DNA from 3 places in the Enterococcus raffinosus genome. Region 2 is predicted to be linked to each of the others. Evidence: predicted binding sites of a transcription regulator. Region 2 holds the regulator's gene; each other region holds the start of a gene.
What was found. Region 2 encodes LexA, which represses DNA repair genes until DNA is damaged. Its sites were predicted from a motif close to CNAACANNTGTTNG; they were not measured.
Positions count from the first base shown of each region.

Region 1: uvrB (excinuclease ABC subunit UvrB) is a predicted target of LexA. The motif match lies at 5,772-5,785, and genes of this name have one in related genera.
Region 3: dinB (DNA polymerase IV) is a predicted target of LexA. The motif match lies at 7,304-7,317, and genes of this name have one in related genera.

Region 1 covers NZ_CP072888.1:1,757,038-1,767,931, forward strand. The annotation lists gene J9537_RS08570 (carboxylate--amine ligase) at 1-717, opposite strand, end outside; gene uvrA (excinuclease ABC subunit UvrA) at 819-3,641, opposite strand; gene uvrB (excinuclease ABC subunit UvrB) at 3,718-5,709, opposite strand; gene J9537_RS08585 (amino acid ABC transporter substrate-binding protein/permease) at 5,955-8,117, shown strand; gene J9537_RS08590 (amino acid ABC transporter ATP-binding protein) at 8,118-8,867, shown strand; gene J9537_RS08595 (glycerol dehydrogenase) at 8,889-9,932, opposite strand; gene tuf (elongation factor Tu) at 10,063-10,894, opposite strand, start outside.
Region 2 covers NZ_CP072888.1:1,507,082-1,517,975, forward strand. The annotation lists gene recJ (single-stranded-DNA-specific exonuclease RecJ) at 83-2,362, shown strand; gene J9537_RS07445 (adenine phosphoribosyltransferase) at 2,377-2,889, shown strand; gene J9537_RS07450 (hypothetical protein) at 3,066-3,332, opposite strand; gene lexA (transcriptional repressor LexA) at 3,435-4,058, opposite strand; gene J9537_RS07460 (DUF896 family protein) at 4,191-4,433, shown strand; gene tkt (transketolase) at 4,526-6,520, shown strand; gene J9537_RS07470 (NADH oxidase) at 6,752-8,095, shown strand; gene J9537_RS07475 (DnaD domain protein) at 8,209-8,919, shown strand; gene nth (endonuclease III) at 8,912-9,565, shown strand; gene J9537_RS07485 (PBP1A family penicillin-binding protein) at 9,581-10,894, opposite strand, start outside.
Region 3 covers NZ_CP072888.1:2,307,634-2,318,527, forward strand. The annotation lists gene J9537_RS11300 (FtsX-like permease family protein) at 113-2,125, opposite strand; gene J9537_RS11305 (ABC transporter ATP-binding protein) at 2,115-2,882, opposite strand; gene nrdD (anaerobic ribonucleoside-triphosphate reductase) at 3,270-5,459, shown strand; gene nrdG (anaerobic ribonucleoside-triphosphate reductase activating protein) at 5,544-6,146, shown strand; gene dinB (DNA polymerase IV) at 6,138-7,259, opposite strand; gene J9537_RS11325 (hypothetical protein) at 7,668-8,198, opposite strand; gene J9537_RS11330 (helix-turn-helix domain-containing protein) at 8,378-9,406, opposite strand; gene J9537_RS11335 (heavy metal translocating P-type ATPase) at 9,515-10,894, opposite strand, start outside.

The DNA of each region.
Region 1 (10,894 bases), 250 kb from region 2:
GCACATCATGCGAACCTGATGGTTTTGATCGACATAAGCATTCAATACACGCATGTTGCTATCGTCTCCAGGAATAAAGTCCTGCGCAATCATTTCACTCGTATAACCAGCTTGATAAATACGCTCAATGATTGTGTCAAATTCATCACGAGTATCTAAAATAAAGGCTTTTTTTCTTCCTTCAAAATCAACTGATAGCCATTCCACACTATTCGCTGGTTTTAGTGCAACAGGAAAATCAAAGGGTAAATCCTGTTTTAACTTACCAGCCTCTAACATATCTTCAGTAATGATAAATGTTTTTGGATAAGGCAAATCATAATTTTCGCAAATTTCATAAAAGCTGACTTTACTAATCAGACTTTGGAGTAAATCAAAATCAATATACGGACAAATAAACCATTCGGAAAGCTCTTCTTTATGTTGTGAAACTAGCTCAGCGTATCCATCACCGCAAGCAATCAATAAATATTTTACATTAGGATCGTTGTACGTATTTTTTCCTAATTCGCGCATCTGCTCGATGAACACAGGATCCTTATCAAATCCTGGTACAACATGTACGTTCACGATCTTACTATATTTTGTTGGTGCTAATTGTAGACCAGCATAAGCCTCTGATACGATTCCATAGGCTTCGTGAAAAGAACGGGCCATACCGTAAACGTTGATATCGCTCCCTAATAAAATCGGGACAAATTTTTGATTTTCATTCATATTCTCTTACACCTTCTCATTCTAAATCCTTGATAATCATACCATAAAGAAAAATGCAAGCAAAGGAGAATCCTTTGCTTGCATCAAGCTTTATCAGTTATTTATTTTTTTAAGACGCGTTTTAAATAATGTCCTGTATAACTGTCTGGTACTTCAGCAATCTCTTCCGGTGTCCCTGTTGCTAGTATGGTTCCACCACCGTCGCCGCCTTCTGGTCCTAGATCGATAACGTAGTCGGCTGATTTAATCACATCCAAATTATGTTCAATCACTAATACCGTATTTCCTGCGTCAACAAAACGTTCCAGAACCTTTAACAAACGAGCAATATCATCTGTATGAAGTCCTGTTGTCGGCTCATCCAAAATATAGAAATTCTTTCCATTGGAATTCTTATGAAGTTCACTAGCAAGCTTCATTCGTTGAGCCTCTCCACCTGAAAGTGTTGTCGCAGGCTGCCCCATCGTGACATAGCCTAAACCAACGTCAACAATTGTTTGAAGTTTTCGATGAATTTTAGGAATGTGTTTGAAGAATTCCACAGCATCTTCAACAGTCATTTCCAGAATATCCGCAATATTCTTTCCTTTATAATGAACTTCCAATGTTTCGGAGTTGTAGCGTTTGCCGTGACAAACTTCACACGGCACATAAACATCAGGTAAAAAATGCATCTCAATTTTGATGATTCCATCTCCGCGACAAGCTTCACAACGTCCGCCCTTTACATTAAAGCTGAACCGACCCTTTTTGTAACCGCGAATCTTCGCTTCATTTGTCTGAGCAAACAAATCTCGAATATCATCAAAAACACTTGTATAGGTTGCTGGATTGCTCCGCGGTGTTCTCCCGATTGGACTTTGATCAATATCAACTAATTTTTCGATATTGTTGTAACCAGTAATTTTTTTGAATTTTCCTGGTTTGTTTGAATTACGATTCAACTTCTGTGCGAGAGCCTTTTTCAAGATCTGATTAACTAAAGTAGACTTCCCAGATCCTGAGACACCCGTCACAGCAACAAATTTCCCTAATGGGAACTCGGCATCAATGCTTTTCAAGTTATTTTCAGCAGCGCCAGTAACTTTTATTTTCTTTCCATTTCCTTTTCGACGTTCTTTTGGCACAGCGATTTCTCGTTTTCCAGATAAATATTGACCAGTCAAGGATTTTGGATTTTTTTCAACTTGTTTAGGTGTTCCAGCAGCGACAATCTCGCCACCTTGATCCCCTGCACCTGGACCGACATCAATCAGATAATCTGCCGCACGCATTGTATCTTCATCATGCTCTACTACAATCAAAGTATTTCCTAAATCTCGCATTTTCTTCAAAGACTCAATCAAGCGGTCATTGTCTCGCTGATGCAAACCAATCGAGGGTTCATCTAAAATATACAAGACACCAGATAGGTTTGAACCGATTTGAGTCGCCAACCGAATTCTTTGAGCCTCTCCACCAGACAAGGTCCCTGAAGCTCGGCTCAAGGTAAGATAATCTAACCCAACATTTCGTAAGAAGCTAAGACGATCCTTGATTTCTTTCAAAATAGGCTTAGCGATTACCTTTTCCTGTTCGCTTAATGCAACGGTTTCGAAAAAATCGAGTGCTCTATTAATAGAGTCTTCACTAACTTGTCCAATATTAACATCATTGATTTTCACTGATAAAGCCTGTGGATTCAACCGATAACCGTGGCAGGTTTGACATGTTAATTCCGTCATATATAAACGCATTTGATCACGGGTAAAATCACTGTTCGTTTCTGCATAACGTCGGTTAATATTGTTAATAATCCCTTCAAAAGGAACTTCTACATCACGAACACCGCCAAAGTCATTTTCATAATGGAAATGGAAATTTTCTCCATTTGAACCATTCAAAATGATTTCTTGATGTTCTTTTGGCAAATCCTCAAACGGAGTATCCATATCAATACCGAAACTCAAGCATGCTTGCTCTAGCATTTGAGGATAGTATTGAGAACTGATCGGATTCCAAGGAATCAATGCCCCTTCACGCAACGTTTTACTTTGATCAGGAATAACTAAATCCAAATCGACTTCCAACTTAACCCCTAATCCGTCACAATCTGGACAAGCTCCAAACGGCGCGTTGAATGAAAACAGTCGAGGTTCAAGTTCGCCTACTGTAAAACCACAATAAGGACAAGCGTAGTGTTCGCTGAATAGCATTTCTTTTTCCCCGATCACATCAACAATCGCATACCCTTCAGCTAAGCGTAACGCTGCTTCGAAGGAATCAAATAGACGCGAGCGGATACCTTCCTTAACAACAATACGATCGACGATGATTTCGATATCGTGTTTTTTATTCTTGGTTAGTTCTGGAGCATCTGTCACATCATATAATTCTCCATCAACACGCATACGGACATAACCTTCTCGTTGAATCATTTCGAAAACTTTTTTGTGTTGTCCTTTTTTCTTTGCAACAACTGGCGCTAATATTTGAATTTTGGTTCGCTCAGGTAATTCAAGCACCTTGTCGACCATCTGCTCAACAGATTGAGAGGTAATTTCAATATGGTCGTTCGGACAGATTGGATGACCTACTCGTGCGTATAACAAACGCAAATAATCATTAATCTCCGTCACGGTTCCTACTGTTGACCGAGGGTTTTTACTTGTAGTTTTTTGATCAATAGATATCGCTGGACTCAATCCATCAATGCTGTCAACATCAGGCTTATCCATTTGACCCAAAAACTGCCGCGCATAAGCAGATAGGCTTTCCACGTATCTACGCTGTCCTTCAGCATATAGCGTATCAAAGGCCAGCGAACTCTTTCCTGAACCTGATAAACCAGTAACAACCACCATCTTATCACGAGGAATCGTGACATCTACATTCTTTAAATTGTGAGCTCGCGCTCCATGAATTACTATCTTATCATTTGCCATTTATTTCTCCTTGTTCATTGTTCATTAACTGTAGTTCTTTTTCCACAGCCGAAAAAACGTGCCATTTTTTCACCAGTTATTCTGCTGCTTTTAATTCTAAGATTGTATCTCGTAATGTTGCGGCAGTTTCAAAATCAAGTGTTTTAGCCGCTTCTCGCATTTCATCTTCAAGTTTCGCAATAAGTTCTTTACGTTCAGATTTAGATAACTCTTCATAAGAGGTCGTATCGTAAGTTCCAGTATCTTCTGCAACCTTACTAATTGCGATCAAATCACGAATTTCTTTAATAATCGTCTTAGGTACAATGCCATGCTCTTCATTATATTGTTGCTGAATACTACGACGGCGTGATGTTTCATCCATTGCACGTTGCATTGAATCCGTCACCTTATCAGCATACATAATAACTTTTCCCTCTGAATTTCGGGCAGCACGACCAATTGTTTGAACAAGTGAACGTTCACTGCGAAGGAAGCCTTCTTTATCTGCATCTAAGATAGCCACCAATGAGACTTCAGGTACATCTAGACCTTCACGAAGTAAATTAATACCAACTAGCACATCAAATTTTCCTAATCGCAAATCACGAATAATCTCAGTACGTTCTAAGGTTTTGATATCACTGTGGAGGTATTTAACCTTGATACCTAGTTCTTTAAAGTAGTCTGTTAAATCTTCGGACATTTTTTTTGTTAAGGTCGTGACAAAAACACGTTCATTTCTTTCAGAACGTTCGTTTATTTCTCCAACCAAATCGTCTATTTGTCCCATAATCGGGCGGACTTCAATGACCGGATCTAGTAGTCCAGTCGGACGGATGATTTGCTCTATTACTGTATCTGTTTCTTCATGTTCATAAGGACCAGGAGTCGCCGAAACGTAAACAATCTGATTCACGCGCTCTTCAAACTCTTCTAATCTTAATGGACGATTATCTAAAGCTGATGGCAACCGGAAACCATAATCTACCAGCATCTGTTTACGTGCTCGGTCACCGTTGTACATACCTCTTACTTGCGGCATCGTCACATGAGATTCATCCACAACTAGTAAAAAGTCATCTGGGAAAAAGTCGATCAACGTATAGGGCGGCTCGCCCTCTTTACGTCCGTCCATATGACGAGAATAGTTTTCTATACCAGATGTATAGCCCATTTCTCGAAGCATTTCGATATCATAATTGGTTCGTTGTTCTAATCGCTGAGCCTCTAATAGCTTGTTATCATTTCTCAAGACTTCTAATCGATCAGCAAGCTCTTTTTGAATATTACTAATCGCCACTTCCATATGCTCTTCATTGGTTAAGAAGTGGGTCGCCGGGAAGATGGCTACGTGCTCTGTTTCACCGGTGATTTCTCCTGTTAACGCGTCTACTTCGCGAATTCGTTCTATCTCATCACCAAAAAATTCCACGCGTAACGCACGTTCATCACGTGATGCGGGAAATATTTCCACTACATCCCCACGAACACGAAAACGACCACGCTGAAAGTCAATATCGTTTCGTTCAAATTGAATATCAATTAAATTCCGTAATAATTGGTTCCGATCCATTTCCATTCCTACACGCAAAGAAACCACTTGCTCCAAATATTCCTTTGGTGATCCCAAACCAAAAATGCAGGAAACTGAAGCTACGACGATCACATCATTTCGTTCAAGTAAGGCGCTTGTCGCCGAGTGGCGAAGCTTATCGATCTCATCATTAATACTTGAGTCTTTTTCAATATACGTATCACTAGAAGGCACATACGCCTCTGGTTGATAGTAGTCATAATAACTAACGAAATACTCCACCGCGTTGTTAGGAAAGAATTCCTTAAACTCTCCATATAATTGCCCCGCTAACGTCTTATTATGGGCAATAATCAAGGTTGGCTTATTTACTTCCTTAATAACATTGGAAATCGTGTAAGTTTTACCAGTCCCGGTAGCTCCTAAAAGGATTTGCGCTTTTTTTCCATCGACGATTCCTTCGGCAAGTTGTTCAATGGCCTCAGGCTGATCGCCAGCAGGCTGATATTTTGAATGAAGGTCAAACGTATTATCCGTTACTCTTTCAATCATACAAAAATCCCCCTTTTTCTATTAAATGAACAAAGATTTTCCATTCCAAAATTATAGCATACCGAACATATTTTCGCCATTTTTTCTTCTTACCATAAGAAGTTCTTAAAAACAACCGTGTCACATTTTCTGACATCCCATGTTATAAAAATTTTGCTTTTTTTCTATCCAACAATGAACCCTCTTGTGTTTTATCCATAAACTAACATATAATAAACAAATGATAAGTAATTAGGAGGATTATTATGAGAAAAAACAAATTAATTCCATTCGTTGTTTTCTTAATGGCAAGTATTTTCACACTTAGCTTTGCCAACAAGACTGACGCCGCGGAAAAAACATATAAGATCGGGACGGACTTGACTTTTGCTCCTTTCGAATTTCAGAATTCCGATGGCGAATACATAGGTATCGATGTAGATTTGCTTAATCAAATCGCTAAGGACCAAAACTTTAAAGTTGATTTGCGTCCATTAGGATTCGACAGCTCCATCCAAGGAGTGCAATCCGATCAACTGGACGGAATGATTGCTGGCATGAGTATTACAGATGAACGGAAAAAAACGTTTGATTTTTCTGAACCTTATTTTGATAGCGGAATCCAGATGGCTGTTAAAAATGACAATAAAGACATCAAGAATTACAAAGATTTAAAAGGAAAAACAGTTGCCGCAAAAATCGGTACAGAAAGTGCGACTTTTTTAAACAAGAACAAAGACAAATATGGCTATGAAGTAAAACAATACGAAGCTGCTGATGCTATGTACAACGCCCTGACAAACGGGAATGTTGAAGCGATTTTTGATGACTACCCTGTACTTGGTTATGCTGTAACTAATGGTCAACCATTCAAATTAGTCGGTGAACCTGAAAAAGGCAGTTCTTACGGCTTCGCTGTGAAAAAAGGCGAAAACAAAGAGCTGCTGGAAAAGTTTAATCAAGGACTGAAGGACCTAAAGGAAAATGGCAGCTATGATAAAATCGTCAGCAAGTATATTTCTACTGGTTCCGGTGATCAAGGCGCTTCAAGCGAAATGAAAAAAATCGAGCCAAAAAAAGATGTTTATGTTATTGCCAGCGATTCTGCTTTCGCCCCTTTTGAGTATAAGGACAGCGACGGCGAATACAAAGGGATTGATGTTGACCTGTTAAAACGAATCGCAGAGCTGCAAGGATTCAAAATTGATTTTAAATTCATCGGATTCTCCTCAGCAATGCAGGCTTTAGAGTCAGGACAGGCTGATGGTATGATCGCAGGAATGACCATTACCGATGAGCGAAAAGCCAATTATGATTTTTCGGACCCCTACTTCCAAAGCGGGATTCAATTAGCTGTTGCGAAAGACAATAAAGATATTAAGTCTTACGAGGATTTAAAAGGCAAAACCGTAGGAGCTAAGGTTGGAACGGAAAGTGCCGACTTTTTAGAGGCTCACAAAAAGGAATATGGCTATACAATCAAAAGTTTTGATGCAGCGGATCAATTGTATGACGCGCTGAAAGTCGGTTCTATCGATGCGATGATGGATGACTATCCGGTCATCGGTTATGCTGTAAAACAGGGGCAAGATTTGAAAACACCAATCAAACGCGAAGTTGGTGGTGAATATGGTTTTGCTGTGAAAAAAGGTCAGAACCCTGAATTGCGCGAGATGTTTACAGAAGGCCTAAAAGAATTGAAACGTACTGGCGAGTACGATGAAATTGTTGATCAGTACATCGGCTCCGGTAGTGAAGACAAGAAAGAAACTGTTGATGAGTCTACTATCACTGGTTTATTGAAAAATAATTACAAATCATTACTAGAAGGATTATGGAAGACCATTGTATTGGCTTTAGTCTCCTTTGCACTGGCTCTTGTTTTAGGAGTTATCTTTGGATTGTTCCGTGTTTCTCCTGTTCGTGTATTACGTACGTTGGCCGGTATCTATATTGATATCATCCGCGGAATCCCAATGATGGTATTAGCCTTCTTTATCTTCTTTGGTTTACCGGGAATTACAGGTATAAAAATCCCTGACTTTGCTGCGGGAATCATCACACTGACATTAAATGCCAGCGCATATATCGCTGAAATAGTTCGTGGCGGTATCAATGCGGTTCCTGTCGGTCAAATGGAAGCCTCTCGAAGTTTGGGATTGTCCTATAACCGAACCATGCAGAAGATTATTTTACCTCAAGCTGTGAAGATCATGATTCCTTCTTTCATCAATCAATTCGTTATCAGTCTGAAGGATACGACAATCATTTCGGCTATCGGTGTAGTAGAATTACTGCAAACAGGGAAAATCATTGTTGCTCGTACAACTCAAAGTTCTTACGTTTACTTGATCATCGCGATCATGTACTTAATCTTGATCACGATCTTGACTAAGTTAGCGAACCGTTTAGATAAGAAGGTGAAATAGATGGAAAATAAATTAGATAAGAAAATTGTCGTAAATCATTTAGTAAAAAAATTCGGTGACAATACCGTTTTGAATGACTTGAATATTACTATCAGCGAAGGGGAAGTTGTTTGTATCATTGGCCCATCTGGTTCAGGGAAAAGTACCTTCCTTCGCTGTATGAATCACCTAGAAGAACCTACGTCTGGGGAAATTATTATTGATGGGCAAGATTTGACGGATAAGCATACGGACATTAACTTAGTTCGTCAACATATTGGTATGGTGTTCCAGCATTTCAACCTGTTCCCTCACCTGACAGTTTTAGAAAATATAACGTTAGCCCCACTCGATTTAAAGGGGGAATCAAAAGAGTCAGCAAACAAGCGTGGTGTGGAGTTGTTGACACAAGTCGGTTTAGCAGAAAAGAAAGACGATTATCCTGATAGCCTTTCCGGAGGACAAAAGCAACGTGTCGCAATTGCTCGCGCGTTAGCAATGAATCCTGATATTATGCTCTTTGATGAACCAACTTCCGCTTTGGACCCAGAAATGGTTGGAGATGTTTTAAAAGTAATGAAGGATCTGGCACTGCAAGGTATGACCATGGTCATTGTCACTCATGAGATGGGCTTTGCGAAAGAAGTTGCTGACCGCGTCATCTTTACCGATGGTGGAAAAATTCTAGAAGATGGCACACCTGAACAGGTCTTCAATAATCCTCACAATCCGAGAACCCAAGACTTCTTAAATAAAGTATTGAATATTTAATACGAAACCCGTGAAATCTAGTTAGATTTCACGGGTTTTTCTGAATGTTAATAGCGTTTGATAAACCTCTTCTTTTGTTGCAGGCGATTGACTTCGAACGATGCCGTCTTCTGGAGAAAATGCCAGATCAACAATTTTCTTTAGTTCATCAACAGATGGGAAAATTGACAACATTTCATAAGTAATGGGCAAATTGAGTTTTTCAAATAGTTCTTGATGACTTGTCAGTTCTTCATGGCGACCTTCAATACGTAATTGCTGCAATGTCGTCAATGCAATGATCTGTCCATGACTTCCCTTTATCTCTCCTCCCCACAAACTAACCATCGCATTATGGAGCGCATGGGCAATGCTTAAGCCCCCGGATTCAAATCCAATGCCACTTAATAACGTGTTGGCCTCTACCACTGCATCAAATTCTACTGTGATCTCTTTTCTCTTATTCGCCTTAACTGCTGCTTCTGCATTTTTGAGTAAAACATCACGACATTTTTCGGCAATTGCTTCTGCTGCTAGTGTTGGTGCTGCCCCTAAGGTATTTTTTCCAAAATTTTCACGTACAGTCCTTGCTTCTATGAATGTAGACAAACCATCTGCTATTCCAGCAGTTAAGAAATGGACCGGACTATTGATCAAAATAGCCGTATCAACTAGAACCAAGGCAGGACTTTGAGTATAATAGGTATACTTCTCGAAATAGCCATTTTGATATTTCACAGAGATTCTTGAAGTGGGCGCGTCTGTCGAAGCAGATGTTGGAACAACGATACATCGTCTGCTTGACTTAAAAGCCAATGCTTTTCCTATATCGATCGCCCGTCCACCACCTAGAGCGATTACATAATCGCATTCATCTATCGTGCTGTTCTCTTCTGCGAACCGCACAGAAATTTGACCGCCTAAAGAAGTCAACTCATCCACCAAACGTTTGCCAATCATCTCGTAAACAAATTGATCCGTTACTAGTAACCCCTTTTTACCAAATGCTAGAATATCTCTCAAATGATTCCATAAAACATTTTCTCCCTGACGATACGTCATTGGACTAACAAAGACTTTTTCCATAGTTACTCCTTCTATCCATTTTAAACTCATCATAGCAATCAGAGAAAACTGTTGCAAGTTATTCTAGTAACAGCTTTATAAAACACAAAAAGCACGTAAGCGTTGAACGCTTACGTGCTAGAAAATCAAATTAAGCTTCGATTTCAGTTACGATACCTGAACCAACGGTACGTCCACCTTCACGAATAGAGAAAGTTGTTCCTTTTTCTACAGCGATTGGATGGATTAATTCAACGTCGATTGTTACGTTATCGCCAGGCATGACCATTTCAGTACCTTCTGGCAACACGATATTACCGGTAACGTCTGTTGTACGGAAGTAGAATTGAGGACGATAGTTGTTAAAGAATGGTGTATGACGTCCACCTTCTTCTTTCGTCAACACATAAACTTCTGCACTGAATTTCGTATGTGGTGTAATTGAACCTGGTTTAGCTAATACTTGACCACGTTCGATTTCATCACGTGTAATACCACGTAATAGAACCCCAACGTTATCTCCAGCTTCACCATAATCCAATGTTTTACGGAACATTTCAAGTCCAGTTACGACAGCCTTTTGAACTTCAGGTTTGATCCCGATAATTTCAACTTCGTCACCGACTTTAACTTCCCCACGATCAATACGACCAGATGCAACGGTCCCACGTCCTGTGATTGAGAAAACATCTTCCACTGGTAACAAGAATGGTTTGTCAGTGTCACGTTCTGGTGTTGGGATATATTCGTCAACCGTATCCATTAGGTCCATGATTACTTGTTCTTGTTCAGGATCGCCTTCTAAAGCTTTCAGAGCTGAACCTTTAAGAACAGGAATATCATCGCCTGGGAAACCATATTCTGAAAGCAACTCACGTACTTCCATTTCAACTAAATCAATCAATTCTTCATCGTCGACTAAATCAACTTTGTTCAAGAAGACGATCAAGTATTTAACACCTACTTGGCGTGATAATAAAATG
Region 2 (10,894 bases):
ACTTTAGTTGCGAAACTAAGGTCTTCTTCTCTTTCTTGTCTGATTTTTTTTTGCTATACTGATACGGTTGGGAAGTGATACAGTGAAAAAATCAAGCTTCGATTGGCAGTTCAGAGAATCTAGTTCAATTGATTCAACTTTTAAAGCGGAACTAGCGAATCAAGGATACAGTGAGACATTTGCTGAACTATTATGGAATCGAGATATACATACGTTAGAAGCTTTCAAGCAGTTGATGAAGGCAAATATCGATGATCTACACGATCCTTTTTTAATGCATGATATGGATAAGGCCGTTGATCGGATTCAGATTGCGATTATGGAAGGACAGCCTATTTTAATATATGGTGATTATGATGCAGACGGGATCACCAGCACTTCGATCATGTTAGAAACCTTAGAAATGATTGGCGCAAACGTACAATATGTTTTGCCGAATCGTTTTATTCATGGTTATGGTCCGAACAAAGAGCTTTTTGCTGAAAAAATCAATGAAGGTGTCCAGTTAATTCTCACTGTCGATAATGGAGTGGCTGGAAATGAAGCTATTGAATTTGCTAATTCTCAAGGGGTTGACGTAATTGTTACGGATCATCATGAGATGCCGCCAGTTTTACCAGATGCGTATTGTATTATCCATCCTCGTCATCCAGAAGGCAGTTATCCCTTTGGTGAACTAGCTGGAGCAGGCGTGGCCTTCAAGTTAGCTACGGCTCTATTAGAAGAAGTTCCTTTAGAAATGCTGGATTTAGTCACTATAGGTACTGTCGCCGATTTAGTTTCAATGACTGGAGAAAATCGGAATTTAGTAAAATTAGGACTGCAGGCAATCAAGCAAACACAACGTTTAGGTTTACTAGAATTATTAAAAGTTAGTTCAGTTGATTTACAGAAAGTTGATGAAACGAGTATTGGTTTCAGTTTGGGCCCACGATTAAATGCGATCGGTCGATTAGGAGACCCAAATCCAGCAGTAGAGTTGATGACTACCTTTGATGATGAAGTCGCTCAAAACTTAGCTGAAAAATTAAATAAAATCAATGAAGATCGTAAAACGATAGTCCAAGAAACTACTGCTGAGGCTCTCGCCTTAGTCAATCCTGGTGATGCTGTCCATTTAATTGCAAAAGAGGGATGGAATCCAGGTGTTTTAGGAATCGTTGCCGGAAACATTCTAAAGCAAACGGGACGTCCGACAATTGTTCTGTCTATCGATGAAAACGGTGTAGCAAAAGGTTCTGGTAGAAGTATTGATGCGTTGGATCTATTCAGCATGTTAAACACGATGCGTTCTGAATTCACTCATTTTGGCGGTCATGCTGCTGCAGTAGGATTAACTATGCCATCAGAAAACATAGATACCTTAAGAAAAATGATGAATGATTACATCGCTGCACAGAAAATCGATTTGACCAAGGGGTCTGTTTTGTTGATTGATAAGTCTTTAGCATTATCAGAAATCAATCTGAAATTCGTTGAAGAATTGAAGAAACTAGCTCCTTTCGGAACAGATAATCCAGCGCCTAATTTTTTAGTGGAGGGGCATGTAGATTCTTTTAAACAAATCGGCAGTGAACAACAGCACGTCAAATTTTCATTGAAGAATGAAGAGAGTCAATTAGATGCTATCGGATTTGGTTTTGGCAAGGACAGTGAAGAAATTCAACAACCAGATACACGCTTTATCGGTGACTTAGAGATCAATGAATGGAATGGTAAGAAGAAAGTACAGCTTCGTTTGATTGATTTTGCTTCTGAAGGACTTCAAGTGATTGATCGTCGAGCAAAATATACCTGGAATGAAAGAATAGAAAACGGTCGAATTCTGTATTTGGCCTTCCAATCAACTAGTCAGAAATTTTTCTCCAAAGAATTACAGGAGTCGATTACTTTATATAATCCAGCAATCGAATGGTCAAATTATGATCAACTAGTTGTATTAGATTGTCCTGACCATAAGGAACTATTAAAAGAAATTTCAACTACCGGAAATTTTGAACGAATCTATCTTTATTTATATAGTCCAGATGATGCGTATTTGAATGGCTTGCCTACTCGTGATCAATTTACTAAGCTATATAAATTCTTTATGAAGCAGCCGCGTGTAGACATTCGATTTAAATTGAAATTTGTTTCGAATTATTTAAGAATTCCAGAAAAATTATTAGTATTCATGATTCACGTGTTTTCTGAGTTGAAATTTGTTACAATAGACGACGGCGTTTTACAAATGGTCGAGTCTCCACAGACACGTGCATTTGAAGAGAGTGAGATTTATCAAAGTCGTATCTCTCGTATTGATAGTGAAGAATTTTTACTGATGAATGATATTCAAACAATTAGAAATTGGCTGAAAAGCTAGGAGGAACAACCAAAATGAATTTGAAAGATTATATTGCCAGTATTCCGGATTATCCAAAAGAAGGAATCATTTTCCGCGACATTTCGCCATTAATGGCTGATGGTGAAGCGTACCGTGAAGCTACTAAACAAATTGTTAACTATGCAAAAGAAAAACAAATCGATATGGTCGTGGGTCCAGAGGCACGTGGATTTATCGTGGGCTGTCCAGTTGCTTTTGAATTAGGCTTAGGTTTCGCTCCTGTCCGTAAACCAGGAAAATTGCCTCGCGAAGTAATTGAAGTCGAATATGAGAAAGAGTATGGCACCGATACCTTAACAATCCACAGTGATGCGATCAAGCCTGGTCAGCGTGTATTAATTACAGATGACTTATTAGCTACTGGTGGTACAATTAAGGCGACAATCGAATTAGTTGAAAAACTTGGGGGAATTGTTGTTGGTTGTGCTTTCTTGATCGAGTTGGAAGAGTTGCGTGGACGAGATAAAATTAAAGGATACGATATTTTAACCTTAATGGACTACTAATAATCAGAAAAATAGGTTATTCCAGAAGTAATTTCTGCAATAACCTATTTTTGGAAGAAGTGGGTATGACAAACATCTTGTCATACCCACTTCTTTTAATAGTTCTATAAACCAAATGAACTGTGTTTTACCAACAAAAAAAGCTGTTAGATTTCTCTAGCAGCTCGTATAGTAAGTTAAGCAGACTTATGATAATGATGGTCATAAGTCACATAATAAAAATCTTCAGCAGGTTCTTTATAATAAATGTCTTCTTCAGTATCTTCTTCATCAGAGTAACGTTCAGCATAGTGTTGTGCATATTTGCGCTCATCCCATAACATAAACCAAACGAGGAACAAACCAGAAAAAATGACGATCGTAGCTAAAGAACCTAACTTACCAATCAATAATCCTAGTAACAATACAGCGATAATCAAACCAAATCTTCTTACTGCTTTCATCAATAATCACTCCTAATAAATACGCGAACGTGTGTTTGTATATTCATTATACGAATGTTTGTTCGATTTGTAAAGAAAAAAATAATCGGAAATGAATTCCGATTAATAAATATGATTGCGGTACAAGCCAACGACTTTTCCAAGTATGGATACATTGTCAAAAATTAACGGCGCTAACTCATCATTTTCAGGTTGTAAACGGATATGATCCGATTCTCGATAGAATCTTTTACAGGTCGCTTCATTCTCGTCAGTCATCGCTATCACGATCTCACCATTTGTCGCTGTCGATTGCTTTCTGACAATTACATGATCCCCATCATAAATTCCAGCGTTGATCATACTTTCACCGCGAATTGTCAGCATAAACAAGCTGCCTTCTTCGCTAGATAGATCCGGAGGAACCGGGAAGAAATCTGATGCTTCTTCAACAGCTAATATAGGTTCACCTGCAGTAACGACTCCCAACATTGGAATAACCTGAGGTGTCGCTCCGATTTTCTCTAATCCTGTAATGGTTAATTCGATTGCTCTTGGTTTTGTTGGGTCTCGTTGAATCCAACCCTTTTTTTCTAATCTGGATAAATGGCCATGAACAGTAGATGTAGATGAAAGATTCACAGCTTCTCCAATTTCTCTAACAGTGGGTGGGTAACCTTTATCTTCAACGCGTTCATGAATGAAACGTAAAACTTCTAGTTGTTTTGTTTCCGTTCGTTTTGCCAATGCCCGCACCTTCTTTCGTTTTTTTTAGTGTAGCATAGTTATTGCAACAAATCAAACAAGCGTTCGTATTTGTTTGTGCTTTCAACTTATTTTTTTTTATGTATAATTAAAGAGGGAAAAGAGGTGCTTAAGATGATTAATGATGAAACAATTGCACGGATCAACGAATTAGCTAAGAAAAAGAAAACAGAGGGCTTAACTGATGCAGAGGCACACGAACAGAAGGTTCTTCGCGAAGAATACATTTCTTCATTCCGTAGTGGCATGCGACATCATATTGAAGGGATGAAGGTTGTCGATCCAGAGGGAAACGATGTAACCCCCGAGAAATTAAAAGAGATTCAAAAGAAAAAAGGATTGCACAACAGAAAGTAAATCTTTTGTTGTTAAGTGATTGAAAAGTCAAAATAAATCGGTTACAATGAATCTGTAATTAAAGTATTTATGACCAAAAAGGAGGAAGTAATTTGTTCGACAATATCGATCAACTAGGTGTAAACACAATCAGAACGTTAAGTATTGAGGCAATCCAAAAAGCAAACTCAGGTCATCCAGGGTTACCAATGGGTGCGGCACCGATGGCCTATGCTTTATGGACTAAACATTTGAATGTTAATCCAGCGACTTCATTAAACTGGCCAAACCGCGACCGTTTTATTTTATCGGCAGGTCATGGGTCTGCAATGCTGTACAGCTTGTTACACCTTGCAGGCTATCAGGTAACGATTGATGATTTGAAAAATTTCCGTCAATGGGAAAGTAAAACACCAGGACACCCAGAATTTCATCATACTGATGGGGTTGAAGCAACTTCAGGTCCTTTAGGTCAAGGTATCTCAACTTCTGTCGGAATGGCAATGGCCGAAGCACACTTGGCTGCGACATACAACCGTGACAGCTTTAACGTTGTGGATCACTACACCTACGCACTATGTGGCGATGGGGACTTAATGGAAGGCGTTTCCGGCGAAGCAAGTTCAATGGCAGGTCACATGAAGCTTGGCAAATTAATCGTTTTATATGATTCAAATGATATTTCTTTGGATGGCCCTACTTCAAAGGCATTCACTGAAAATGTTGGTGCACGCTACGAAGCTTATGGTTGGCAACATATCTTAGTAAAAGACGGCAATGATTTAGAAGCCATCTCAAAAGCAATTGACGAAGCAAAAGCTGAAACTGAAAAACCTACATTAATCGAAATTAAAACAGTCATTGGTTTTGGTTCACCTAAAGAAGGGACTTCTGCAGTCCACGGAGCTCCTCTCGGTCAAGAAGGAATTGACGTGGCAAAAACTGTTTATGGCTGGGAATATCCTGACTTTACTGTTCCTGAAGATGTTGCCAAACGTTTCAAAGAGCAAATCAATGATAAGGGCGCGAAATCAGAAGCAGAATGGGATGCGATGTTCGAAAATTACGAAAAAGCTCATCCTGAGTTAGCGAAGCAATTTAAAATGGCCTTTGCAGGCGATTTACCTAAAGACTGGGAAAAAGCTTTGCCAGTTTACGAAGAAGGTACAGCTCAAGCGAGTCGCGTGTCAAGTAAAGATGCAATTCAGGCAATTGCAAAAGCAGTTCCAAACATTTGGGGCGGATCAGCTGACTTGTCTGGTTCAAACAACACGACAATTGCTGATGAAGCTGAATTCCAACCTGAATCTTACGAAGGTCGCAATATTTGGTTTGGTGTTCGTGAATTTGCAATGGCAAGTGCTATGAACGGTATTCATTTACATGGTGGTACCCGTGTATACGGCGGAACATTCTTCGTCTTTACCGACTACCTTCGCCCTGCCGTTAGAATGTCAGCGATTCAAGGATTACCAGTTATTTATGTATTGACGCATGATTCTGTTGCTGTTGGGGAGGATGGCCCAACACATGAGCCAATCGAACAATTGGCTAGTGTTCGTTGCATGCCAAATGTCCAAGTCATTCGTCCTGCTGATGGTAATGAAACTTCTGCAGCATGGATTCAAGCATTAGAAACAAAAAATAAACCTACTATCTTAGTTTTAAGTCGTCAAAACTTACCAGTCTTGCCAAACAGCAAAGAAATGGCTAAAGATGGAGTCGCTAAAGGTGGCTATGTCATATCTAAAGCTGAATCAAACACACCGGATGGTATTTTGATCGCAACGGGCTCTGAAGTAAATCTAGCTGTTCAAGCACAAAAAGAATTAAAGGCTCAAGGGAAAGATGTTTCTGTAGTTTCTCTTCCAAGCTTTGATCTATTCGAAGCACAAGATGAAGCGTACAAGGAATCCGTTTTACCAAAAGCAGTAACAAAACGCGTAGCAATTGAAGCTGCTTCGCCATTTGGCTGGGAACGTTACATTGGCTCAGAAGGTAAAATGATCGGAATCAATCATTTCGGAGCCTCTGCACCTGGTGATTACGTACTAGAACAGTTCGGTTTCACTGTTGAAAATGTTGTAAATACATTTAACGAACTATAATCATTTTTTTCATTTAAAATGAAAAAGCTGAACAGAATTTCTGTTCAGCTTTTTTTCTTTATCTTACTGGCTTTTAAAGCATTTTTTACTAACTGCGCTTACATAATTTCTCTTAGGAAGATAAAAATGTTTATTCGTGAGCAAATTTATTTAGACAGAATTTGAATTCTGTTATACTGTCCTTGTGCAAAAGATTGCAAACAAAAATTATTAAATGAAAGAGGGACAATGATGAAAGTAGTAGTAGTAGGATGTACACATGCCGGCACTGCAGCCGTTAAAAATATTTTAGCAAACCACCCAGATGCAGAGGTTACTGTATTTGAGCGGAACGATAATATTTCTTTCTTATCTTGTGGAATCGCTTTATATGTCGGAGGAGTAGTGAAGGATCCAGCAGGATTGTTTTACTCAAATCCTGAAGAATTAACCTCTCTAGGTGCAAAAGTGAACATGGAACACGATGTAACAAATATTGATACAGATGCTAAAAAAGTAACAGCTAAGGATTTAAAAACAAACGAAGAAAAAATAGTAGATTATGATAAATTAGTAGTAACAACAGGTTCTTGGCCAATTATTCCGCCAATCAAAGGAATTGAATCTAAAAATGTATTGCTATGTAAAAACTACAACCAGGCAAATGTCATCATTGAGCAAGCAAAGGATGCTAAAAAAGTAGTAGTAGTAGGTGGAGGATATATCGGAATTGAATTAGTCGAGGCTTTTGCTGAATCCGGTAAACAAGTAACCTTGATTGATGGTCTATCTAGAATTTTAAACAAATACTTGGACGAACCCTTCACAAATCTTTTAGAAAAAGAATTAGTTGATCGGGGTGTAACATTAGCTTTGGGTGAAAACGTCAATGAATTTGTTGCTGACGAATCTGGAGTGGTGACAAAAGTAGTGACAGCAAGTCAGGAGTTTGATGCAGATATGGTCATTTTATGTGTCGGCTTCAGACCAAATACAGATTTATTGAAGGATAAGGTTGATATGCTGCCAAGCGGCGCAATCAAAGTGAACGAATACATGCAATCAAGCAATCCTGATATTTTCTCTGCTGGAGACTCTACGGTTGTTCATTACAATCCAACAGGACAAGAACAATATATTCCGTTAGCAACAAACGCTGTGCGTCAAGGGATGCTAGTTGGACAAAATCTAGTTGAACAAAAAATGAAGTATCGTGGAACACAAGGAACATCCGGGCTATATCTATTTGGTTGGACGATTGGTTCAACTGGATTGACAAAAGAAAGTGCTGCATTGAATGGAATTGATGCAAATGTGACTGTCATTGAAGACAACTATCGTCCAGAATTTATGCCAACGACTGAAAAAGTCTTAATGGAGATTGTCTCTGAAAAGGGAACAAACAAAATTTTAGGTGCACAGTTCCTTTCTAAATACGATATTACACAATCAGCGAATACATTGTCAGTAGCTATCCAAAATGGCATGACCTTGGAAGACCTAGCATTACAAGATTTCTTCTTCCAACCACACTTCGATCGTCCATGGAACTACTTAAATATCTTAGCTCAAGCAGCCTTAGCAGAAGCAGAATAACCCATAACAGGGAGGGGAACCTTCCTGTTTTTTTGTTTCTTTATAATTCGTTTTCCAGGATTGGACTTCTTTTTTTTTTAGTGTAAACTAAAAATGGGAACGGAGGATTTAAAATGATTTCATTAGAGGAATATTTAGCAGGAGGAGAAACGACCATCTCAAATCTGCTCTTAAAAAATTATACAAAACTTGGTTTAGATACAAACGAATTTATGCTCTGGCTTCAGCTTCATGCTGCACATCAAGCAGGAGAAGACTTTCCGGATTTAACAATAATCGCTAAAAATATGGGTAATACCATTGAAAAAATTTATGGTGTGTTAAATAGCTTGGTTGAAAAAGAGTTTGTCACCCTTGAAACAGCTTTGGACGAATCTGGAAAGCAAAGTGATCGTTATAATTTGATGCCAGCATATGAAAAATTAAACATACTAAAAGAACAAGAGCGTTTTGAAGCGGAGGAGAAGAATGATTTGGCCGCACAAAAGAAAATGTTGCGTTCTTTCGAGCAGGAGTTTGGCCGACCATTGTCACCCATCGAATACCAAAAAATTGGTTATTGGTTGAATGAGGATCATTACTCGCCATCATTGATTGAGTTGGCATTACAAGAAGCTGTTTTAAATCAGGCGTATAATTTTAAATATATCGAAACAGTCTTACAAAGTTGGGAGAAAAAAAATATTCGATCAAAAGTGCAGGTGGAAGAGGAACAGCGCCGAAGAAAACAAATTTTACTTCAAAAGGAAGAACAAAATCATTCTGAAGAACTTCCTAAAGTGTCTTTGTATAACTGGTTAGAAGGGAAAGATCCAGATGCTTAGCAAAGAGAAAACAATGGAAGCCATGTCAAGAATGTACGAAATGTTTCCCGATGCGGTGGGAGAGCTCCATTCTGAATCACCTTTTCAATTATTAATTGCAGTCATTTTAAGTGCGCAAGCAACAGATGTTTCTGTGAACAAAGCGACACCGGCACTATTTGCGGCCTATCCGACACCTGAAGCTTTGGCTCAAGCACCTATTGAAGAGATTATTGCGAAGATTAGAACAATTGGTTTGTATCGGAACAAGGCAAAAAACATTAAGGCTTGTGCACAGATGCTGTTAGATAATTACGGCGGCGTTGTTCCTGATTCTCGCGAAGAGTTAATTAAGCTGCCTGGGGTTGGCCGTAAGACCGCCAATGTAGTGCTTGGGGATGCGTTTGGTGTACCTGCCATAGCTGTGGATACCCATGTAGAACGAGTAACTAAACGTTTACGGATATGTAAATTAAGCGCTTCTGTAACGGAAGTAGAAGCCACATTAATGCGGAAAATACCAAAAGACTTATGGGTTAAAAGTCATCACACACTCATTTTCTTCGGACGTTATCACTGCACCGCACGCGCACCTAAATGCGAAATTTGTCCGTTATTAGATATGTGCCAAGATGGGAAAGAGAGATTAAAGGCCACTCGAAAATAATTCGAGTGGCCTTTTTTAATTACCAGAACTAGGCTGTAAATTTCGTTGTGCCTGTGCCGGGTCAGGTTGATTAGCACTTGATGACGGCTGTGATGGTTGCTGTTCAGCAGACGAAGACGGTGTTGGTGTAGGATCAGGTGCAGAACTTGTTGGTGCTTCGCTGTTGCTTGCTGGTGGAACCACTGTTGATGACTCCGATGCACTGGTTTCAGATTCAACACTACTGCTTTGAGTAGTCGTTTCGCTGGAATAGCTGTTGTTATTGTAATAAGAACCTTGGACAGAATAGCTAGGTTGTACTGGAACGGAAGACGCTCCTTTTACATAGAGTTCATTTCCAATTCTTAGAACATCATTTGGCATAACCCAATCTTCATTTGAAACATTTTCTGAGGCATAGCTCATCATTTCGCGATAAACATCTTGGGCGATAGTTTCAGATTGAGTGGTGATTGGTGTCATTCTATTATCATAGCCGGCCCAAATTGATAATGAATAATGAGGTGTATAGCCAGTAAACATTACATCTGGAGAAATTGATCCAGAATGAGGGATTTTGGCTAGTTCATCATCTGTATAGTTTGAAGTCCCAGTTTTCCCAGCTTGAAACAAGTTCGGAATTTGAGCCTTGTATCCAGTTCCCTTAGTAATCACATCTTTCAAAATGTCAGTAATCATATAGGCCGTATAAGGTTCCATGGCTTTTTTACCTTCATTTTCAAATGTTTGTTCAGAACCATCTTGGTATTTAATCTTGTTAATATAAAGCGGTTCGTTATAAGTACCGCCATTAGCAAAGGCTGCATAGGCAGCAGCCATTTTTTCAGTAGAGATACCATATTTGGTACCATCCTGCGCTTCAGTATTACTTGATATGGCATTAGCTTGCTGAATATCTTTGTATTGTATATTCAACTTTTTCAAAAATTTTGATACATTTTCAGGACCAACCTCGTTATAGAGCTTCACGGCAGGCACATTCCTTGAGTCATACAACGCTTGACGCAGTGTAATATTTCCTTGGTAACTGTTGTCCCAGTTTTTGACCTCTGTTTTCGTACCTTCATAATAGTAAGGTTTATCATCGATCCGGTCACCTGTAGACTTTTGCAAGTATTCAAAGGCAGGTCCGTAATCGGTAATTGGTTTAACTGTCGAACCAAAATCACGATTGGTATTTACTGCTCGGTTCATCCCCAAGTAGACATCGTCTGCGATATTGCGACCACCAATTTGAGCAGTCACATTTCCAGTTTTACTATCAACGAGTGTTGCTGCAATTTGTAACTCTTCATCCGGGTATTGAACATATTCATCACCATTTACGAT
Region 3 (10,894 bases), 800 kb from region 2:
TTCCTCTTACATATACCGCTTTCAAACGAACAGTTTTGTCACATGCTTAAAAATCCTTCTACGCAAAAAAAGGATATACCAAAGTAAATTGGTATACCCCGTTGCTTTACCGTTATAAAAGTTTTTTCTGATAGGCACAAGAAGCCCAATAAAACAGCGCATAGACTGCTAACATCAATCCACAGAATAAGTAAACGAACCAATAATCGGTATCTTTGGCTATGTGGGAAATCACCGAGATCGCCAGCATACTATGGACGAGGGCCAAAAAGGCTGGAGTGAAAAATACCACACGATTCTCTCGTTTGATTTCCTGATAGATCGTTTTGTCAGGAATACCCATTTGCCGCAATAGCTGATATTTTTTCCGTTTTTGTTTAAATTCTGAAAGTTGTCGTAAAGTTACCATACTTGCCGTTGATATGATGAACGTCGTCGTTACGAATGTTACTACGAATAAAACGAGCCCCATGCTGCTGCGAGTCGCTCGATACACCTCTTGGTAAGAAGTATATTCCGATCGATAAACGGTAGAGCCATCATTTTTCGCCCCTTCGCCTTCAATGATATCTCCTACCAATTGATGATTCCGCCAAGACAACTCATAGTGAATCGGAAAGCCCCAGTCGCCCTTCAGTTCTTTGTGAATCAGTCTTGCCAATTTTTCTTCTTCTTGCTTTTCTACATCAATGGCTTCGATCGTATAGGAAATCCCCGGTGTGCTATTAAAGACTTCATCAGAAACAACGATCAACCCCGTTCCGTAACGCAAATTCGCGTCTCCAAAAAAATTAGGATAGGTTCCCTGAACCGTCAATTTACGATCTTTTAAATAAATAAATCTACTGTAATGTGCGTATTCCGTTAAGTATCGCTGATAAGAGCTTAAAACGATGGTTGACGTAGGCGTGTTTAAATGAATATTGGGTAAGGTATGATTTATTTTTTGAAACGCTCGATAATCCGAAAGAGAGATCATATCCATTACTTCAGGCTGCGAGTTTGTTCCTTCCCCGGAAATTTCAACGCTTTGTTTCGCCGGAACAGCATTAAACGTTAAGGACTGTTTCTGATAATCTTCAAACCCCTGGAGTTTAGGTGCAATTTTCTTATAGCTTTCTTGCGTGATCATTAAGGAGGTGGGAGCGATCTCGTTTACAGAACGCATTTCTAACGAAACAATTGCCGCCATCCCACCCAGAATCGCTAGCGCCAATCCTAAAGCAACCGTGATCGAGCCTAAAAAGCGCCAATCACTAAACAAGCGCAATTGCCATTCACTGCGGGACAGCATTCCCAGATTCTTGAATAAGCGTTTTGGCCGATAAGAATTGTACCATCTCATAGTAAAGCCGAAGAACAAGTAGCTGCCGATAACACATAGTAAAAAAATAGTCCCCATCAATACAATGTTGCCTCGAATCAAGCCGAGATGGTCACTCGCTTTGCGCGCAAAGATAATATAGCTCAGAGCCATTCCCCAGCCGCCTAGTAAACACAATGCCCCTGTCACACCTAGGAGCTTTTGCCATAAGGGCACCTTCATCGCCTGTATCTTCCGCAAATCAAGCCTCTTTAAGTGAGTGAATTTGTAACCCGAGACTAGCCATAAAATTTGAAAAGAAACAACGGCTAAAATAAACAGTACAACTAACCCTGTCATCATAATCGCATCGGTAGAAAAAAAGAAATGCACTTGCAGCGGCAGATCCATCGCCTTTACTAGAATCATACTGAAAAGCTTCGATAGTAATACCCCAAAACTGATTCCAACGACAAAAGAAAAGATACCAATAAAAAAGATCTCTAAAATAAACCAGAGACAAATCTGATAATAGCTCAACCCATATAAATGGAAGATACTGATATCTTTGCGGCGGTTTTCAATAAAAAAGCGATTGGTACTCGCCATAAAAAAGAGCAGAATCAAGACAACCGCAAAACTCCCGAAGCCTAACATTCCAACAAGCTCAGTATTTTTCCCGGCACTTCGGATTAACGGCTGCTCGTAAGTCATCGCGGTAAAGGAATAAAACACCATGACCGCAAAGATCAAGCTGAAGAAAAAGACTAGGTAGTTTGATAGCTGTTTTTTAAAGCCGCGCCAAATAATTCTAATCAGCATTGGCCTTGCCACCCCCGCCGATCGTTGCCTGCATATCTATCACTTTCTCAAAAAAATCTTTTCGTGACGAACGGCGGACAATCTCAGCAAAAAAACGACCATCCTTGATAAACAGCACACGGTTGCAATAGCTCGCGGTGTAAGGATCATGTGTAACCATTAAGATCGTTGTTTCTTCATGAAGGTTCACATCGTCCAAATAGTTTAAAAATTCCGTCGCAGACTTCGAATCCAACGATCCGGTCGGCTCATCGGCAAACAAAACTAACGGTTTGCTGATTAATGCTCGAGCTGCGGCAGTTCGCTGCTGCTGCCCCACTGAAATTTCTTCTGGATAGCGCGTTAATATCTGTTCGATCCTTAATATTCCTGCCAATCGAAGCACCCGTTCTTCAATCTCGTTGTTCGAAAGTTTGCTGACTGTCAACGGTAAGATGATATTGTCCTTCACCGTCAAGCTGTCAATCAAATTAAAGTCTTGAAAAATGAACCCAAGCTTCTCCCGTCGAAAATCCGTCAATCGACTTTCCCGCATTTGAGTGATGTCTGCGCCAGCGATCTTAACGGATCCCATCGTCGGCAGTAAAATCGTTGAAAGGATATTCATCAAGGTGGTCTTGCCCGCACCGCTTGGCCCCATGATCCCGACAAACTCCCCCTTTTCCACCGTAAAATTCAAATCATTTAAGACAGTCACTTTATTATTTCGTGTGCCGTAGCTTTTGCTAAGGTGCTGCACGTTGATTATTTTTTCCATTCAATCCCTCCTATCTCGGGTTAGAAAAATAATTGATGCCCATTCTGCTTGCCAGACTGCTAAAAACTGGCAAATGCTCTCGATGAAATCTATTTGTAACATCAAATTTTTTTCTTTTATGGTATCATATTTGAGGTGAATTCCTATGTGAAACGACCTTCAATAACCTTACAATTTTTTCACTTTTTAGGAAAAATTATTTTCAGTTATTTTATTTTTCATAGAAGCTTGTCCTTATCAGCTTTCTTTTATCTTTCAGTAAACAAACACACTATATATGGTGTGTTTTTCTTTTTTGGCAAAAAAATAATACTATATATCGTTGCAACGGCATCAAAAATACTATATGATTGATAATGAACTTTAAAGGAAATGGAGTTGTTTATAATGATGGAAATCCACACAAAAGATTCGTTGCTCAACGAATATCAACCGTCGCTAAAAAATATAAAGGTCGTAAAACGTGATGGTCGTCACACAGCATTTGATGACCAAAAAATTTACGATGCCTTAATCAAAGCTGAAACTAAAATCAAAGGATCTGTCGACCCATTGGCTCATGAACGCATTCAGTCAATTGTTGAACGAGTGGATGCTGAAATTTCTGAACGTTTTACTAGCGATATCAAAATTTATGAAATCCAGAACATTGTGGAGCATACATTATTAGAACACAACGAGTATGAATTAGCAGAGGAATATATCAACTATCGTACACGCCGTGACTTCCAACGTAGCAAGGCGACCGATATCAACTTTACAATCGGAAAACTGATCAATAAGGATCAAACGGTTGTCAATGAGAATGCGAATAAAGATAGTGATGTTTTTAACACACAACGCGATTTAACTGCTGGGATTGTTGGCAAATCCATCGGGTTAAAAATGCTGCCGCCTCATGTAGCGAACGCTCATCAAAAAGGCGACATTCATTATCATGATTTAGACTACCATCCATACACACCGATGACGAACTGCTGTTTGATTGACTTCAAAGGCATGTTGAATAACGGCTTCAAAATCGGGAATGCGGAAGTAGAAAGTCCTAAATCCATTCAAACAGCTACCGCTCAAATTTCTCAAATCATCGCCAACGTGGCTTCAAGCCAATACGGCGGCTGTTCAGCGGACCGTACTGACGAGCTATTAGCTCCTTTTGCGCGCCTAAATTATGCTAAACACTTAAAAGATGCCGAGGAATGGATCGATGATCCAGAAAAACAAAAGGCTTTCGCCAAACAAAAAACACGTAAAGACATTTACGATGCGATGCAAAGTTTGGAATACGAAATCAATACCTTGTTCACTTCTAATGGACAAACCCCTTTCACTTCTTTAGGCTTCGGTCTTGGAACTGATTGGTTTGAACGTGAGATCCAAAAAGCAATCCTGCAGATCCGTATCGAAGGCCTAGGCAGTGAAAAACGGACAGCGATCTTCCCTAAATTGATCTTTACTTTACGTCGCGGGACAAACTTAGAACCAAATGATCCAAACTACGACATTAAAGAATTGGCGCTAGAATGTGCTACCAAACGGATGTATCCAGACATCTTGAACTACGATAAATTGATCGAATTAACTGGCAGCTTTAAGGTACCAATGGGCTGTCGCTCATTCCTACAAGGCTGGAAAAATGAACAAGGCGAAGAAGTTAACGCCGGACGGATGAATCTTGGTGTGGTGACCTTGAACTTACCAAGAATCGCTTTAGAATCTGGCGGCAACAAAGAAAAATTCTGGTCGTTACTGGAAGAACGTCTGCAAATTGCCAAAGATGCGTTAGTTTTCCGAATCGATCGCTGTAAAGAAGCGACCCCGGCAAACGCACCGATCCTTTATCAATATGGCGCTTTCGGCAAACGGTTGAAACGCACAGATGCCGTAAATGAATTATTCAAAAATAAACGGGCAACTATTTCTTTAGGTTACATTGGCCTTTATGAGGTCGCTAGCGTCTTTTACGGCGGCGAATGGGAAGAGAACCCAGAAGCAAAAGACTTCACGTTAGACATCATGAAAGACTTAAAAGAACATGCGGATGCTTGGGGCAATGAATACGGCTATCACTTCAGCGTATATTCAACACCTAGCGAGAGCTTAACCGACCGCTTCTGCCGTTTAGATACAGAACGTTTCGGTATTGTGGAGAACATTACAGATAAGGATTACTATACCAATAGTTTCCATTATGATGTTCGTAAAAATCCAACACCATTTGAAAAATTGGACTTTGAAAAGGATTATCCTAAATATTGTTCAGGCGGCTTCATTCACTACTGTGAATACCCTGTTCTGCAGCAAAATCCAAAATCATTGGAAGCTGTTTGGGATTATGGCTATGACCGCATCGCTTATCTAGGAACCAATACACCGATCGATCACTGCTACGAATGTGGCTTCGAAGGCGACTTCAAACCAACAAAACGTGGATTTGAATGCCCACAATGTGGCAATCATGATCCAAAATCATGTGATGTAGTCAAACGAACTTGCGGTTACTTAGGCAACCCACAAGCACGTCCAATGGTACATGGACGTCACGAAGAAATCGCTTCTCGTGTAAAACACATGTAATAATAAAAGAACCAATGAACAGAACTATTTATGACAGGGACGGCGCTCTTTGCCGCTCCCTGTTTTACTTGAAAGGTGAAAAATATGCGTAATCCTAAACCAAAAGAGTGGTTGGCCAGCGAATTAAGTCAACAATACATCGCCGATTACAAGCCCTTCAACTTTGTTGATGGTGAAGGCGTCCGCAACAGTCTTTATGTTAGCGGCTGTCCCTTTGCTTGCGAAGGCTGCTTTAATGCTGCCTCCCAAAATTTTCACTACGGCAAACCCTTCACACAAGAAATAGAAGATCAGCTGATTGCCGATACTGCTCATGATTATGTTCAAGGAGTGACCTTTTTAGGCGGCGAGCCCTTCCTAAATACACAAGTCTGTTTAAAAGTGATTCATCGTCTACGCAGTGAATTTGGTGATACAAAGGATATTTGGTCCTGGAGTGGGTATACTTTTGAAGAACTGCTGCTGGATAGCGAAGACAAGCTTGAAATGTTGAGTAAGATTGATATTCTTGTTGATGGCCGTTTTGAGCTTTCAAAGAAAAACTTGATGCTGCAATTCCGCGGCAGCTCAAATCAGCGCATCATTGATGTTAAAAAATCATTGGCAAAAGGCGAAGTGGTCATCTGGGAAAAGCTTCATGATTCAGAAAAAGCCTTTGAACAAATCAAAAAAAGCGATCTAATTTGATCGCTCTTCCCACAATGGCAATACAATATTTTCATAGGCGACGGGATCTAGATTGGTCAGGGTAATACCGACTAATCGGATCCCTTTTTCTACGCCGCCGATCTCCTCCCAAATCAAGCTTGCTTGAGAAAACAACTCTTCTTTCTTTTCTATGTAGTAAGGCAAAGTAACCCGGCGCGTCACCGTCGTGTAATCCGCATAACGAATCTTAACGACGACCGTTTTCCCATGACGCTGGACTCGTTTTAGCGATCCTTCCACCTTCTCTGCCAGCTGTCTTAATTGACTTAACACTTCGTCCTCTGTTGATAAGGGACGGCCATAGGTATGCTCCTTGCCAACAGATTTTCGCTCACGAGTGATGCTCACTGGCGAATCATGGATGCCTCGCACTTTTCGATATAGAGAATAGCCCATCTTCCCGAATTCTTGAATTAGGAACATTTCACTCTTCTCGTACAAATCCGCGCCCGTAAAAATACCAAGTTCATTCATTTTTGGCACTGTCTTCTTACCTACCCCATGAAACTTTTCAATCGGCAAACGTTTCAGAAAAACGACGGCCTCTTCTGGTGATATCACCGTCATTCCCTTCGGCTTTTGATAATCAGAAGCTAGCTTGGCCAAAAATTTATTGTAGCTGACGCCAGCAGAACAGGTCAGCTGCAGCTCTTGCCAAATATCCTGCTGAATCATGCGGGCAATTTTGATGGCAGAACGCGCATCAATCTTATTTTCTGTCACATCAAGATAGGCTTCATCTATCGAAACAGGTTCGATAATATCCGTATAGCGATGAAAAATTTCTCGTACCTGCTTTGAAACTGCACTGTATTTTGCGTGATCCCCCGGCTTAAAAATCGCCTGCGGACATAATTCATACGCTTTTTGCGCACTCATGGCCGAATGGATACCATAGACCCGCGCCTTGTAATTCGCTGTCGTCACGACCCCTTTGCCGCCGGTATCGGAAGGATGGCGAGCAATCACCAACGGATGCTTCGCCAATTCAGGATCATCCCGTTCCTCCACGGAGGCAAAAAAGGCATCCATATCAATATGAATTATTTTCCTTGATGTATCATTTTTTAATGGAAACACCAACTCAGCCAACCGATTCCCCTCCCTTCAGCGAATCATTCTAGTTCTATTATAAACGAACGTTTGTTCACAGACAATTAATCCTGTTGAACATAAGAGGAAATTAAGCAGAGGTTTAATTTATAATGAATAATTTTCGTACACATCCGATTTTTCTAATCACGCAAGTAAGAAGTAGGTCTGGCAGCTAGCTCCTTTAAAGGCATTCATTTTTCTTGGGAAAAATGAGTTCTATCTTCACTGCGCATACGATTCCACTAATCGTACTAAAAGTACGAAGTGGAACTCGCAGCTACCTCAATTATATGGATGAATTTTTTCTGAAGTAAAAAATTCTTCGCATTTTCATACGCATACCATTTTACGAATCTGCTAAAGCAGGAAGTAAAACTGGCAAAAAAAATAGACAGTGGCGACTGTCTATCGTTCGATCAGATTTACTTTGCGAATCATCAACTTGTCGGCAGAACCCCGTTGGAATTCTTGCGGCTCGCCAAAAATTTCAGCATAGATAACTTTGTTATGTTCGCGACGACGTAGTTGGTAGATAATTTTTCCTGTATCTTCCAACTCTTTCATCATTTCTGTTACCCCACCAAAACCGGTTTTCTTGGTGATAAAGCCGGTCGCTACCATGCGTTCATCTAAGTAACGAGCAGAGATCACTGAGCCCTTAGCCAACGTTGTTCGTAAGGCTGTTGCCAGCTCTTCTAATTCCTCTGGAACAGGAAGCTCTCGCTCTACTGGTTGGTATAAAGTATCACGCAAAGTATTCAATTCTTCCACTAATGCTTCATACTGCTCTTTGGTCAGCATCACACCAGCAATTTTTTCACGATTAAAAATGTAAACACCCGTCTCTGCTTTACGAGCCTGAGCAAAAACGTCCATTGGTGATTTTTTTACTTCTGTAATCGAAGATGTCGGAACATCTAGTTTTCGTAACCCCATTCTGCTCTCCTCCAATTAAATAGTTTCTCAAAAGAAAGAACTAAATTATTTTCATCTGTATACCTGCTGATCACACGTAAAAAATAGTACAAACGTGTGAAATAGAACGGCATCTTCAACATAGTCTTCATCATTATAGCATAACCTTTCTTGAAGAAAAATCTTCATCAAAACATTCCCTAATCAGAGAGTAAAAAAGGCTGAAACTTTTCTTGAATCAGTAGCGACGATTCTAGGTTAGGCGCTGTTGCCAAGGCCGTATAATGACTCACAAAAAGAATGTTCTTTACCGCCAAAGCCAACTCGTCTACACGACAATTGTTCAGTAAAGGGAGTTGCCTCTTCAATTCTTTACTAAGATGGTAATAATTCTCTGAGACAATGCTTTTCTGCCACTTTAAATTGAAAACCGTTAGCGGCAGCCCCTGATGAATTCCAAAAAATAGATCGAACAGCTTCACATAGAAGGTGTTCTCTAATACTTCGTTTTTCCAGTTTATTACTTCCCCGATAATTTTACCAGCCTGTTTGACCTCATGATATAAATTTGTCTGATAACTTTTATGACAGTGATAAAAATCAACAAATATTTGAAAGTGATACCGCATATAATCAAAATAAAAATACGGAGCAAACTTGGATTGCAATTCAAATTTCTCAATAAAGGCTTGGAGACTCTTATCATCTGGAAACAGTTCTTTACTTATAGAGATCATAGGACTCCTCTGATGATATTGCTCCATTTGCTGAAAGATTTCTGCTTCCTCAAAATAATAAAAGTCTCGTAAATAGCGGAGCTGCAATAAGAAGATCAGTCCGCTTTCTCCTAATAAGCCTCCTATTTTGCAATCGGCAGAAAGATTTAAATAGATTAATTGTCGATTGAGTTCTTTCAATTTAGAATAATTAACCGTTTCAGAACCTTGACCCCAAAGAAACTGTCGAAAAAGTTGAAACCGTGGATCTGTCATCAGCAACATTCGATACAGCTCCGAATAGCTTTTTTTATTTTGATAGTTTAGATGCCACTCTCGCTCTTTTATTACATAGCCCTTTTGCTGAAGATCCTTAAGATAGCGCAGTATGGTTCTTCGACTGACCTTTATCTGCTTGGCCATTTCTGTCACTGTGTACATTTCTTCTTTTACTAATCCGATCAATTCCAATTGTCGCTGACATTTTTTTCTTGCTATAAATTGCCAAATCATCCTTCTCGCCCTCTTTTCTATGCATATAATTCCCCTAATTAAAAAATAGCACAAAACGAACGAAAGTTTTTTCTCAACTTTTTTCAAAAAAAAATAGCGTCTGAATAATCAGACGCTTAAAGTCATCGCATTAATAGCTACGATAATCGTACTTAAGGACATAAGAATCGCACCAACCGCTGGACTTAACAAAATTCCTATTGGAGCCAAAACACCTGCTGCAAGTGGAATGGCTAGGATATTATAGCCGGCTCCCCACCATAGATTTTGAATCATTTTTCGATGTGTGTTTTTAGCCAAACGTACAAATTTCAAAATATCCGATAGGTTACTATTGGTTAAAACGACATCTGCAGAATCAATCGCAATATCTGTTCCTGCTCCGATAGCCATCCCGATAGACGCTCTGGCTAAAGCTGGTGCGTCATTGATTCCATCGCCTACCATCATTACCTTTTTACTCTTATCGGTGTAGCTCTTGATAATTTTTTCTTTATCATCCGGCAATAATTCGCTGTAAAACTCTTTGATGCCCAAATACTCGGCCACTGCTTTCGCTGCAGCTTTGTTATCTCCAGTCAGCATTACAGGTTCAATTCCGACATTCCTCAAATTCTTGATGAAATCTTGCGCTTGATCTTTTAGCGTATCTCCCATTGCAAAGAAAGCGATCAATTGATCATCTACTAATAGGAAGGAGATCGTATTTCCTTGTGCTTGATAATCCTTCAGCTTTTCTTGATCAACGCTTAGTTTCCGCTTTTCTACTTCCTTCTGGTTGGCCAAAATCACTTGATGTCCTTCAACCGAGCCGCTTACGCCGATCCCTTTTAAAGTCGACACATCCTGTGCTTGATAAGGTTCGATCTTTTCAGACTTCAAGTAGTTCATGACACCCACCGCTAACGGATGATTGGTTTGACTTTCCAAAGCACCAATGTATTTTAGGACTTCTTCTTTATCCATATCAGTCAGCACTTCCACACCAGTTACTGTAAATTTTCCTTCTGTCAATGTTCCCGTCTTATCAAGGAAGACATAATCCAATTGATTTCCTTGCTCTAAGGCCTGTCGACTTTTCAGCAATAGCCCATTTTTTGCAGCCAAAGAAGTCGAGCGTGCAATAACTAAAGGAATCGCCAACCCTAAAGCATGAGGACAAGCAATAACGAAGACTGTCACCATTCGATCCAAGGCTTCTGGCAGGTCTGCTACGATCAGCCAAGCAATAAACGTTAAAATCCCCGCAGCTAAGGCAACATAAAACAGCCATTTTGCCACTTTATCAGAAATAGATTCTAGTTTTGATTTTTCTTGCTGAGCTTCCTTCACCATCGTCATAACTTTGGCCAAGTAGCCGTCTTCACCGGTTCCTGTTACTTTTACTTGAATGGTTCCGTCACCATTGACTGAACCACCAATAACTTTATCACCGACGTTTTTCTGAACACCTTTCGATTCCCCTGTCACTGCTGACTCATCGACGAT